One region of the Acidocella sp. C78 genome, then DNA from elsewhere that is predicted to be linked to it. Evidence: riboswitches for the same ligand, from Rfam matches in the RefSeq annotation. Region 1 holds a riboswitch; the other holds the start of a gene.
The links. Region 1 has a riboswitch for cobalamin ahead of ACIDOCELLA78_RS000000101065 (TonB-dependent siderophore receptor). Riboswitches for the same ligand answer to the same signal wherever they lie in the genome.
Positions count from the first base shown of each region.

Region 1 (5,802 bases):
CCTGGCGCGCCGCGATTCCCGCCAGCACCACCGGATCCGTCACATCCTCGTTGCATAAATAGAAAGACCGCTGGATGTTGCCCAGAAGGATGAACGCGTCCTCCGCCGAGCGGCGACGGGCTGCGACAATGGCACGACAAGCCATTTCGCTATCGTAGAAAAAGCCTTCGCGGTCGAAAAACGCATGATCGAAGGGCTGCCCGGACGCGTCTTGCACCCGCTCCCAATGGGCTGACGTCAGACTTTTCGCCGCCGCATCCATGGGCGAACGCACGTCTCGCCGCAGGCCGCCGAGAACGATGCGAATGCTCGTCCGGCGGGCATAGCGTGCGCGAATCTCATCCATCACCGGCGCAAAACCCCAGCACCATGCGCACATCGGATCGATAAAGTAGACGAGAGAGGTTTCATATATCATACGTCACACCATATGTGCCAATCCGCCGCGCCGGACGGGTTGTTTTATAATGATCGGTTTATTATATTGGAATTGGTAATGCAGTCGAGATCAAGAGTAATATGCCACGCCCACGCCTCCTGACTGACGATGACGTTCTCGACCGGGCAATCCCGGTCTTCAGACAGAATGGCTACGCAGGCACGTCTCTACGCGACCTGACGGAGGCAACCGGTCTCAGCGCGGCCGCGCTGTACCATCGGTATGGCGACAAGGACGGCCTGTTCCGCGCGGCGCTCGAGCGCTACGCTGATGACGGCTTGACGCCTGTTCTTGAAGAGCTCGCCGCGAATTCCGACCCGATCGCCTCGATTGCCGATTTTCTCGGCCAGATCCGCGACCTTTCGCGGGACGATCCGCTACATCTCGGCTGCCTGCTGGTGAACACGGCGATGGATGGCGGCCCCCTGTCCCCTGAAGCGAGGACGATCGTCGCGACGCGTCTTGGCGACGTTCAGCGGTTTTTCCAGGAACGGCTTGAACACGCCCAGGAGGCCGGGCATTTGCCGGCCGGCATGAACGCCGCCACACAGGCCGAGCTGCTGTTGGGCACCGTTGTCGCGCTGCGCACTTTCGCGCGGCTCGACCCCGATCCTGGCCGGCTGGACCGCCTTGTCGATGACGCCGTGAGCAGACTCACGAGGCCCGCGCCCACATCCATATGAACACATGCACCACCCGGACACGCCGCCAGTCTCCGCCGGCCTTGCGGCGTTGCTACGCGGAGTGCCGCCTGAGGAGAGCCTGAATGCGTGACCCCCTGAAGCTTTACGATCTCGCCGGCGCGGACGAACGCGTCCGGTTCAGCCCGAATTGCTGGCGCACCCGCTTCGCGCTCGCCCACAAGGGCCTGCCGTGCGAGACCGTGGTCTGGCGGTTCATGGAAAAGGACGCCATCGCATTTTCCGGCCAGGGCAAGGTGCCCGTGCTGGTCGATGGTACCCGGCATGTTCATGACAGCTGGACCATTGCCCTGTACCTTGAGGATGCCTACCCGGATCGTCCGAGCCTGTTCGGCGGCGCCGCCGGCCGCGGCCTCGCCCGCTTCGTGAACCAGTGGACCAGCGAGGCGGTACACCCCGCGATCGCGAAGGTTGTGCTGCCCGACCTCGTGGACATTCTGCACGAGGGCGACCGCGAGTATTTCCGCACGACGCGCGAGGCCGCTTTCGGCACCACGGTGGGCGCGCTGCGGGCGGCGCGCGAGGAGAATCTCGCCGCGCTCCGCGCCACGTTGCGCCCGCTTCGCAGCACGCTGGCCGATCAGAAATTCCTCGCCGGCGACGCTCCGAACTATGCGGACCATGTGGCCTTCAGCGCCTTCCTCTGGGCGCATGCCTCGACCCCGGTAAAGATCCTCGCCGAGGATGACACGCTGCACGCCTGGTGCGGCCGCATGTTCGACGCTTATGACGGGCTGGCACGCAGCCTGCCGGCCGCCGCCTGAACGGGAGACATCCAATGTCCGCGATCGAGGGTATCCGCGCCTGCGTGTTCGACGCCTATGGCACGCTGTTCGATTTCGGCTCCGCCGTCGCCCGCTGTCCGGATGTGCCGGATGACCGGCGCGCCGCGCTGGTGACGCTCTGGCGGGACAAGCAGCTGCAATACACCTGGTTGCGCAGCCTACAGAACCTCTACACCGATTTCGAGACCGTCACCGCCGACGCGCTCGATTTCGCGCTGGAAGCGACCGGCCTCGCCGACCCGAAGCGGCGCGAGTCGCTGCTCGCACTCTATCGTATCGTCTCGGCCTATCCCGAGGTAAAGGCGACGCTGGGCACGCTGAAGGCAAAAGGAATCGCCACGGCGATCCTCTCCAACGGCACTCCCGCGATGCTCGCCGCGGCCATCGCCCATGCCGGGATTGGCGACGAGCTTGACCATGTGCTTTCGGTCGAGGCGGTGGGCGTGTTCAAGACCGATCCGCGCGTCTACCAGATGGTGCCGGCGCGCCTCGGCGTCGAGCGCAAGGAAGTCTGCTTCGTCTCATCCAATGGCTGGGATGCCTACGGCGCCTCGGCCTTCGGCTTCCGTGTCGCCTGGTGCAACCGCGCGAAGCAGCCGGCGGAGCGGCTGCCGGGCACGCCCGACGCCATGATCGGCGATCTGTCCGCCCTGCCCGGCCTGCTCGGCCTCGGCTGAGGCGCCGCTTGCGCCAGCCGGGACGGCGGCGCTAGATTGAGAGCAGGAACCGGTGGCCCGCAAGGGCTGAAACGGGAACGCAGAAGGGCGAAGTTTCGCCCCGTCTGCGGCTGCCCCCGCAACTGTGAGCGGCGAGGCGCGTTCATCCGGGCCATTGCGAGGCGGCACAGACCGCCCGCGAGAAGGCCGAACGCGCCAATGACCCGCGAGCCAGGAGACCGGCCGGTTCCGAGACCATGCGCGCGCATCCGGGCGGGGTGAACCGGGAGCGAAGGGTGAAGTCCCGAAGCCTTCGGTCGCCCTGATGGCAGCGCCCGCCCCGCCGGGCGCCGGACCGGAGACTCCTCATGCGCGACTTCGCGCGACACATATCTTTGATCACCCTGACCTTGTGCGGGGCGCTCGCCACTGCGCACGCCCAGAGCGAGCAGCTTCCCGCCGGCACCGTACCGATCGAAACGGTGACCGCCTCGTATGTGCGGACACCGATCGCCGACACCCCCGCATCGGTCACGGTCATTACCGCGGCCGAATTACGCCGGCGCGGTGTATCCACCATCGCCCAGGCGCTCGCCACCGTCCCCGGGCTGAACGTGGTGCAACTGGGTGGGCCGGGGGCCCAGACCTCGGTCTTCATCGACGGCACGAATTCCGAGGACGTGCTGGTGCTGCGCGATGGCGTGCCGGTCAACGACCCCTCGGTGGCCAACGGCGCGTTCAATTTCGGCAATCCCGGCATTGGCGATATCGCACGGATCGTCGTGGTCCGCGGCCCGATGTCGGGCCTCTACGGTTCGGGCGCGATCGGCGGTGTCATCAACCTGATCAGCAAGCGCGGGCACGGCGCGCCGCATGTCGATTACGACATTGCCGGCGGCTTTCCCGGCCAGGGCGAAGGCAGTGTTACACTTTCCGGCCGGAGCGGGAAGTTTGATTACGCAATCACCGGTTCGCTCATCGAGCAGGCCGGGTTCGACGCGACGGCGCGGCGCCTTGCCGTCTATGCCGGGCATCGCGATCCGTTCCGCTACAAGCTTGGCGCCGTCAATCTCGGCTACACGCCCATCGCCGGCACGCGGATCTCGGTGATCGTCCGCGCCCGGCAGACCGGCAGCCAGTATCCCGATCTCGGCTACCCGATCTTCGATGATCCCTATGAAAACAGCTACGATTCCAACGTTTTTGTTCGCTTCGGGGTGAAATCCCACCTGTTCGACAACCGGCTGACCACCGCGCTCGACATCGCCCATGTCCAGGACGACCGCCGCTACCTCACCTTGTTCGACCCCGCCGACCCCAATCAGTATGCCGGCGACAGCGGCTATCGCGGCGACCGCACAGTGATCCAATGGAACAACGTGGTCCGTCTTCCCGATTTCGGGCCTTTGGCAGGGTCGGACCTCGTGGCCGGCATTGAAAGCATTCACGACACCGCAATCGAGAACCTCAACGAGAATTTTTTCGGATTTCCCTATCTGGCGAGCCTCGACGCCTCGCAATCCACCACCGCCGCGCATCTCGGCGCGCAGACCACCGTGGCGCGCCGCCTTTCGGTGCAGGGCGCCATCCGTGCGGATTCGGTCAGCGGCTACGGCACCGTGGTCACCGAGCGCGGCGGCCTCGTCCTCGCGCTGCCCGCCATCGACACACGGTTGAAAGCCTCGGCGGGCAGCGGCTTTCTCGCCCCCTCACTCTACGACCTGCACGGCATCGACAGTTATGGCTATCACGGTAACCCGAACCTCCACCCCGAACACTCGATCGGCTACCGGTTTGGTTTCGAGACCGTCCTGCCCGCCTTCGGCATGGCCGACGCGGTCACGCTGCGGATGAGCTATTTCCATCAGGACATCTCGAACCTGTTCCAGTACACATCGCTGCCCGACGGCACCAGCACGGAGGAAAACGTCGCCCGCGCCCGCATTCACGGCGTCGAGGCCGGCATCGGCTTCGCGCCGGCGCCCTGGCTCTCCGGCCAGATCGACTACACCCGCACCATCGCCCGTGATGTTGCGACGGGCGCCGCCCTCCTGCGCCGGCCGGAAAACGCCGGATCGCTCACCGTCTCGATCCGTCCCATCCCGGCGCTGTCGATCGAACCCGCCATCCGCTATGTCGGCCGTTTCTCCGATTACCTCTACGCCAATTCCGGCTATCCGGCCGGGATCGGCCTTGCCCGGCCCGGCACGATCGCCAATCTCGCGGTCAACTACCGGGTTAGCCGCGCGCTCACCCTCTTCGCGATCGGCCGCAACCTGACCAACTCGCCCTTCGAGCCGGCAAACGGCGTGCAAATCCCCGGCCAGAACTTCCTCTTCGGCCTGAGAGGCACGATCGGCGGATGATGTCCGCATCCCGGCTCGGCGCGCCGCATACGACATATTCGTGAAAGGCATATGTTGCGATGCACAAAAAACTTGAAACAGGCAGGGCAACCGACATATAGTGCGATGCAGCAAACAACACGTTGTTTGCTTTCTTGGACGTTTCCTCCCTAAACTTGGCGGCCTTGTGGCCGCCATTTTTTTTGCTCGCTCCACGTCCTGTCGTGATGTGGCCCTTCCAAAAAAATCGCTTGCCTTCATCCATCAGCCGTTTACTTTACGCATGGCAGCTATATCACAAAAGCAAGAAGGACGGGACGAATGGTACTTTCAAGGCGCAATGCTCTTCGAGGAGCGGCAGGCTCGGTTCTCCTCGCTTCGGCAAGCCCCATCGCCCGTGCGGCGGACAAGGTCTATCACCTTGGGATTACGCTTCCCCTGACCGGTGCCGATGCCGAGGCCGCGCACCTGATCCTGCACGGCGCGCAACTCGCCATCAAGCTGGCCAACCAGAGCGGCGAACTGGGCGACATCCGGCTTGAGCCGATGATCCTGAACAACGCCACAGCGACCGCCGGCCAGTACGACCCGGCGCAGGCCGCCACCAACGCGCGCAAGCTGGCGGGCACGCGCACCGTTCTCGCCAATGTCGGCCCCGAGATGAGCGGCTCGGGCAAAGCGATGGCGCCGATCCTTTCGATGGCCAGTCTCGCGACCATCACCCCCTCCTCCACCGCGCCGGACATCACCAGCCCGACCTATGCCGGCGAGTTCGATCCGGGCGGCAAGCCGATCTATTTCCGCACCGTGACGACCGATGCCTATCAGGGCCCGAACATGGCGAATTTCTACGCCGAGGTGCTGAAGGCGAAAAGC
Region 1 covers NZ_CAJQZK010000004.1:99,077-104,878, reverse strand. The annotation lists gene ACIDOCELLA78_RS000000101085 (DsbA family protein) at 1-418, opposite strand, end outside; gene ACIDOCELLA78_RS000000101080 (TetR/AcrR family transcriptional regulator) at 520-1,122, shown strand; gene ACIDOCELLA78_RS000000101075 (glutathione S-transferase family protein) at 1,206-1,904, shown strand; gene ACIDOCELLA78_RS000000101070 (haloacid dehalogenase type II) at 1,919-2,602, shown strand; cobalamin riboswitch at 2,636-2,844, shown strand; gene ACIDOCELLA78_RS000000101065 (TonB-dependent siderophore receptor) at 2,950-4,947, shown strand; gene ACIDOCELLA78_RS000000101060 (branched-chain amino acid ABC transporter substrate-binding protein) at 5,248-5,802, shown strand, end outside.

Region 2 (5,802 bases), on a different contig from region 1:
CCGCAACGAGCCCTTCACCCCGGACGATCTGCCGGCGATCGAGGCGAAGATGCGCGAGATCATCGCCGCCAACGCGCCCTTCACCCGCGAGGTCTGGGACCGCGACGAGGCGATCCGCCTCTTCGAATCCCACGGCGAGCGCTTCAAGGCCGAGCTGATCCGCGACCTGCCGGCCAGCGAGACCATCACCATCTACCGCCAGGGTGACTGGTTCGATCTCTGCCGCGGCCCGCATCTGCGCGGCACCGGCGATATCGGCGGCGCCTTCAGGCTCACCAAGGTCGCCGGTGCCTACTGGCGCGGCGATCACCGCAACCCGATGCTCAGCCGCATCTACGGCACCGCCTGGCGCGACCAGAAGGAGCTGGACGCCCACCTGCAACAGCTCGAGGAGGCCGAGCGCCGCGACCACCGCAAGATCGGCCGGCAGATGGACCTCTTCCACATGCAGGAGGAAGCCGTCGGCAGCGTGTTCTGGCACGAGAAGGGCTGGCGCCTCTACCGCACGGTGGAAGCCTATATGCGCCGCCGCCAGGAGGAATTCGGCTATATCGAGGTCCGCACCCCGCAGCTGCTCGACCGCAAGCTCTGGGAAGCCTCCGGCCACTGGGACAATTACCGCAGCCACATGTTCATCGCCGAGGTCGAGGACGAGGACAAGGTCCTCGCCGTCAAGCCGATGAACTGCCCCTGCCACGTGCAGATCTTCAATCACGGCCTGCGCTCCTACCGCGAGCTGCCGCTGCGCATGGCCGAGTTCGGCGCCTGCCACCGCTACGAGCCCTCCGGCGCGCTGCACGGCATCATGCGCGTCCGCGCCTTCGCCCAGGACGACGCGCACATCTTCTGCACCGAGGACCAGATCGCCGGCGAAACCGTCCGCTTCGTCGAAATGCTCCGCCGCGTCTACGCCGATTTCGGCTTCCCCGATTTCGCGGTGAAATTCGCCGACCGCCCGACCCCCCGCTCCGGGTCGGACGAGGTGTGGGACAAGGCCGAGGCCGCGCTCCGCTCGGCCTGCGAAACCGCCGGCGTCGCCTTCACCGTCAATCCCGGCGAGGGCGCCTTCTACGGCCCGAAACTCGAATTCGTCCTCCGCGACGCGATCGGGCGGGACTGGCAGTGCGGCACGCTCCAGGTCGATTTCGTCCTCCCCGAGCGGCTCGACGCCTCCTACGTCACCGCCGAATCCGGCCGCGCCCGCCCGGTCATGCTGCACCGCGCGATCGTGGGCAGTTTCGAGCGCTTCATCGGCATCCTGATCGAGAACTGCGCCGGCCGCTTCCCGCTCTGGCTCGCCCCCACCCAGGCGGCCGTCGCCAGCATCGTCACCGACGCCAACGACTATGCCGAGACGGTCGCGGCGAAACTCAAGGCCGCCGGCCTCGCCGTCGTCACCGACACCCGCAACGAGAAGATCAACGCCAAGGTGCGCGACCTCTCGCTCGCTCTGGTGCCGAACATCCTCGTCGTCGGCCGCCGCGAGGCCGAGCAGCAAACCGTCTCGATCCGCCGCCTCGGCTCCGACAAGCAGGACAGCATGACCCTCGACGAGGCCATCGCCACCCTCAAGGCAGATGCCACCCCGCCCGACCTGCGCTAGTTTCCTGCGCTAGTTTTTTGCTCCTTTGTTGCTCCGCCCGCCCGTGCGGGACAGGCGACGCCCGAACGGGAGCAGCGGGGAGCAAAAACATTGCCCACCCCCGGGCAAATATGTTCTTGTTCCGTTCATGGATGTCGCCCGCCGCTTCCGCGCCTTGATCGACACGCTGTGCGACGCCGTCGCGCGGCGCGGCGCGGCCGGCGTCTTCGGCCCCGAGAGCGGCGCCCTCACCATCCTGCTCTGGACCCGCCTACGCCGCTACGCCACATTTTTGATCCGCCTCTGCGATAACCAGGTTTCTGCTCCGCGTCCGCGTCCCACTCGCCACCGCGAGCGCCGGCCGGTGGATCGCGCAAGGCTCGCCTTGCCCCGCCGCCCCGCCTGGCTGCTCGCGCCGGTCCCCGAGGCCGTCGCCGCCGCCGGCCAGCTCCGCGCCCTGCTCGCCGAACCCGAATTGCAGCGCCGCATCGCCGCCGATCCGCGCTTCGGCCGCATCCTCCGCCCGCTCTGCCGCACCCTCGGCCTCAAGCTCCCGGCCGCGCTCCGCCTGCCCCAGCGCCCGCGCAAGCGACGCCCCAAACCCGAAACCACACAAGCCCGCGCCGACGAGGCGGACGCGAAACTGCCGCGCCGCTTCCGCCCGCCCGCCTGGCTGCGCCGGCGCGAGCGCCCGCGCGGCCCGCCATGCTGGTAATCCGGTTCCGCCGCCCTTCAGCCGGCGTCCCCGCTCAGCCGAGCAGGGCGACCGCCCGCGCGCATTGCGCCGCCGCCTCGCGGATCGCGGGCACGATGCGGCGCATCACCTCGTCATGCGACACCCGCGCCACGTTGGTGGCGACATTGAGCGCCACCGCCTGCCGCGACCCCTTGCCCGGCACCGCGACCGCGACCGAGCGCAGGCCGAGTTCCAGCTCCTGGTCGTTGAGCGCGAATCCGTCCCGCCGCACCGCCGCCAGCCGGTCGAGCAGCAGCGCCGGGTCGGTGATGGTCGCCTGCGTGAAGCCCGGCAGCGTCCCGCGCCCATACCGCGCGCGCACCTCGTCGTCGCTCAGCGTCGCGAGCAGCGCCTGGCCCATCGAGGTCGCATGCGCCGGCAGCCTCGTGCCGACCCCGAGCGAGAGCGCCATCAGCCGCTGCGGCGCCGCCGACCGCGCGACATAGACGATGTCGGTCCCGTCCAGCACCGCCGCCGAGCTGGATTCGCCCAGCCGCTGGGTCAGCCCGGTCAGATAGGGTTCGATGAGTTCGGGAAAGCGCAGGCTGCCGAGATAGGCATAGCCCAGCTCCAGCACCCGCGGCGTGAGCGTGAACCACCGCTCGGTCTGCACCGCATAGCCGAGGTCGCACAGCGTGAGCAGAAACCGCCGCGCCGCCGAGCGCTGCAACCCGGTGACGCGGGCGGCGTCCGACAGCGTCATTTTCGGCCGCTCCGGCCCGAAGGCGCACAATATCGCCAGCCCGCGCGCGAAACTCTCCACGTGGTCGCGCGGGTTGGTCACGCTCGGGCGCGGCAGGGGCGATGCAACGGTCTCGTCTGGGGCACTGGGCATTCGTGCGTTCTGCGCACATGTCCCCTGCGGATGCAAGATGCCGGGGCGCGCGGGGCGAAAATCGTTAACCTGCCGCACGCGGAGCGCGAGCTTGCGGATTCCCCCCGCGCTTGTCCACAGGCTTATTCAGATTTCTGTGGACAACTCGCGCGAAGCCAGGCTCGTAACAAACTGATTTCGCTCCGTTGCCGCCTCAGCCCTTGACCCTCGCGCCGCTGCCGTCGGTCACGCTCACCTCGATCGGGATTCCGCGCGCGACCGAGGCGCCGACGGTGCAGAACTGCTCGAACTGGTCGAGAATCCGCTGCAAATGCCCGATCGTTCCCGCCTCGGCGGCGAAACCGATGGCGACATGGATCGCCTGCACCCGCAACCGCCGGGTCTCGTCGCGGTCCACCGTCGCCCGCGCGGTGGTGGTGATCGTCCCCGGCGTCTCGCGGAACTTGGTCATCGCGAAATGAAAGCTGGACGACATGCACGAGCCCACCGCCGCGAGCAGCAGCTGCACCGGCTCCGGCCCCGCCCCGCCGCCGAGCGGCGGCGGCTCGTCGGAGACCAGCGTCGGCAAGGCGCCGGCGAATGTGGTCTCGAACCGGAAATTCTCGATCTGCCGCAGGACGATCTCGTGCGTGTCGGCCATGGTCCATGTCTCCTTCTGTCCCCCCAATCTGCACCCGGCGCGCCGCCGCCGCCAGAGCGCCATCCGGCCACGCCCGACAGCCCGCCCTTGCCGCGCGCGGCCCAAGCCGGCATATCAGTCCGGTCACCGGTCCCGCGCGAGCGGGTGAAAAGGGAACATCGTGCGCTTCGGCCGGGCTTCATTGTCCCGGAAGCAAGTCGATGGCTGCCCCCGCAACTGTCAGCGGCGAGCCGGTGGTCCGTCCGCCCCGCAAGGGCGAGCCACTGAACCCGAACCGGTTTGGGAAGGCAGGGCCACCAGCGTCGAGCCGCGAGCCAGGAGACCTGCCGGTGTCGCACCAACCATGCTGCCGGGCGGGGTGCACCGGAAGCCGGAGCCGACCCATGACTGCACGTATCAGCGGCAGCGCCTGCCGCGCGCGTCCCCTCTCTCGCCAGGGAGAGAGCGCATGAGCATCGCCACCAATCTCGGGTTTCCCCGCATCGGCCGCCGGCGCGAGCTGAAAGCGGCGCTTGAGGCGCATTGGGCGGGCGAGCTGTCCGAAACCGCCCTGCGCGATGCCGCGAGGGCGCTGCGCGCCGAGTCCCAGGCGCTGCAACAGGGGCTGGGCATCGGCCACATCCCCTCCAACGACGCCCCGCTCTACGACCATGTGCTCGATACCGCCTGCATGTTCGGCGCCATCCCGCCGGGCTATGGCTGGCGCGGGGGGGAGGTGTCGCTCGCGACCTATTTCGCCCTCGCCCGCGGCGCCGGCGGGCACGATGCGCCGTCCGGCCTGCCCGCGCTCGAAATGACCAAGTGGTTCGACACGAATTATCACTACCTCGTGCCCCGTCTGTCCGCCGGGCAGCGCTTCACCCTTACCGCCAACCGCCCGCTGGAGCAGTTCCGCGAGGCGCTGGCCGGCCACCGCCGCACCCGGCCGGTGCTGCTCGGCCCGGTCTCGTTCCTGCTGCTCGCCAAGACCGATGACGGCTCCGACCCGCTCGACCTGCTCGCCCGCCTGCTGCCCTGCTACGCGCAGGTGCTGGCGGAACTGGCCGCCGAGGGCTGCGCCTGGGTGCAGATGGACGAGCCGGTTCTGGCACTCGACCTCTCGGGGCGGGCCCGTGCGGCGCTGACCCTTGCCTATGAAACCCTCGCCCGCGGCGCCACGCCGCGCCTGCTGCTCGCGAGCTATTTCGCGCCGATGGCCGACAACCTGCCCACGGCGCTCGCTTTGCCGGTCGCCGGCCTGCATCTCGACCTCGTGCGCGGCCGCGCCGATCTCGCGCCCACCCTCGCTGCGATCGGCCCGGCGCGCCATCTCTCGCTCGGCCTGATCGACGGGCGGAATGTCTGGCGGGCGGATCTGCGCGCCGCCCTCGCCACCGCGCGCGAGGCGGTGCGCGCGCTCGGCGGCACCGAGCGGCTGATGATCGCGCCGAGTTGCAGCCTGCTGCATGTGCCGGTCGATCTCGCGCAGGAAGACCGGCTCGACCCGGCGATCCGCCCGTGGCTCGCCTTCGCCACCCAGAAACTCGCCGAGATCGCCACCATCGCCCGCGGCCTCGACGAGGGCGAGAGCGCGATCGCCGAGGCGCTGGAGATCGCCGATGCGGCCCGCCGCAGCCGCGCCGAAAGCGCCCGCGTCCACCGGCCGGACGTCGCCGCCCGGCTGCTCACCGCGACAGCGGCGATGGAATCCCGCGCGCTGCCGCACGCCTCGCGGCGGGCCTTGCAGCGCCAGCGCCTCGACCTGCCCGCCTTCCCGACCACGACGATCGGCTCGCTGCCACAAACCGCCGGCGTGCGCCGGACCCGGGCGGCGCACGCCCGCGGCGAGATCAGCGCCGCCGCATACGATGAAGCGATCGCGACCTGGACCGAGGATGCGATCCGCGTGCAGGAACGGATCGGGCTCGACGTGCTGGTGCATGGCGAATTCGAGCGCAACGACATGGTCAAGTATTTCGGCGAGCAGCTCGACGGCTTCGCCTTCACCCGGCATGGCTGGGTGCAGTCCT
Region 2 covers NZ_CAJQZK010000097.1:10,991-16,792, reverse strand. The annotation lists gene thrS (threonine--tRNA ligase) at 1-1,603, shown strand, start outside; gene ACIDOCELLA78_RS95625 (hypothetical protein) at 1,731-2,297, shown strand; gene ACIDOCELLA78_RS95620 (IclR family transcriptional regulator C-terminal domain-containing protein) at 2,332-3,153, opposite strand; gene ACIDOCELLA78_RS95615 (OsmC family protein) at 3,347-3,793, opposite strand; cobalamin riboswitch at 3,904-4,139, shown strand; gene metE (5-methyltetrahydropteroyltriglutamate--homocysteine S-methyltransferase) at 4,242-5,802, shown strand, end outside.
Region 2: it holds a riboswitch for cobalamin, as region 1 does, so the genes downstream of both, metE (5-methyltetrahydropteroyltriglutamate--homocysteine S-methyltransferase) here and ACIDOCELLA78_RS000000101065 (TonB-dependent siderophore receptor) in region 1, are expected to answer to the same signal.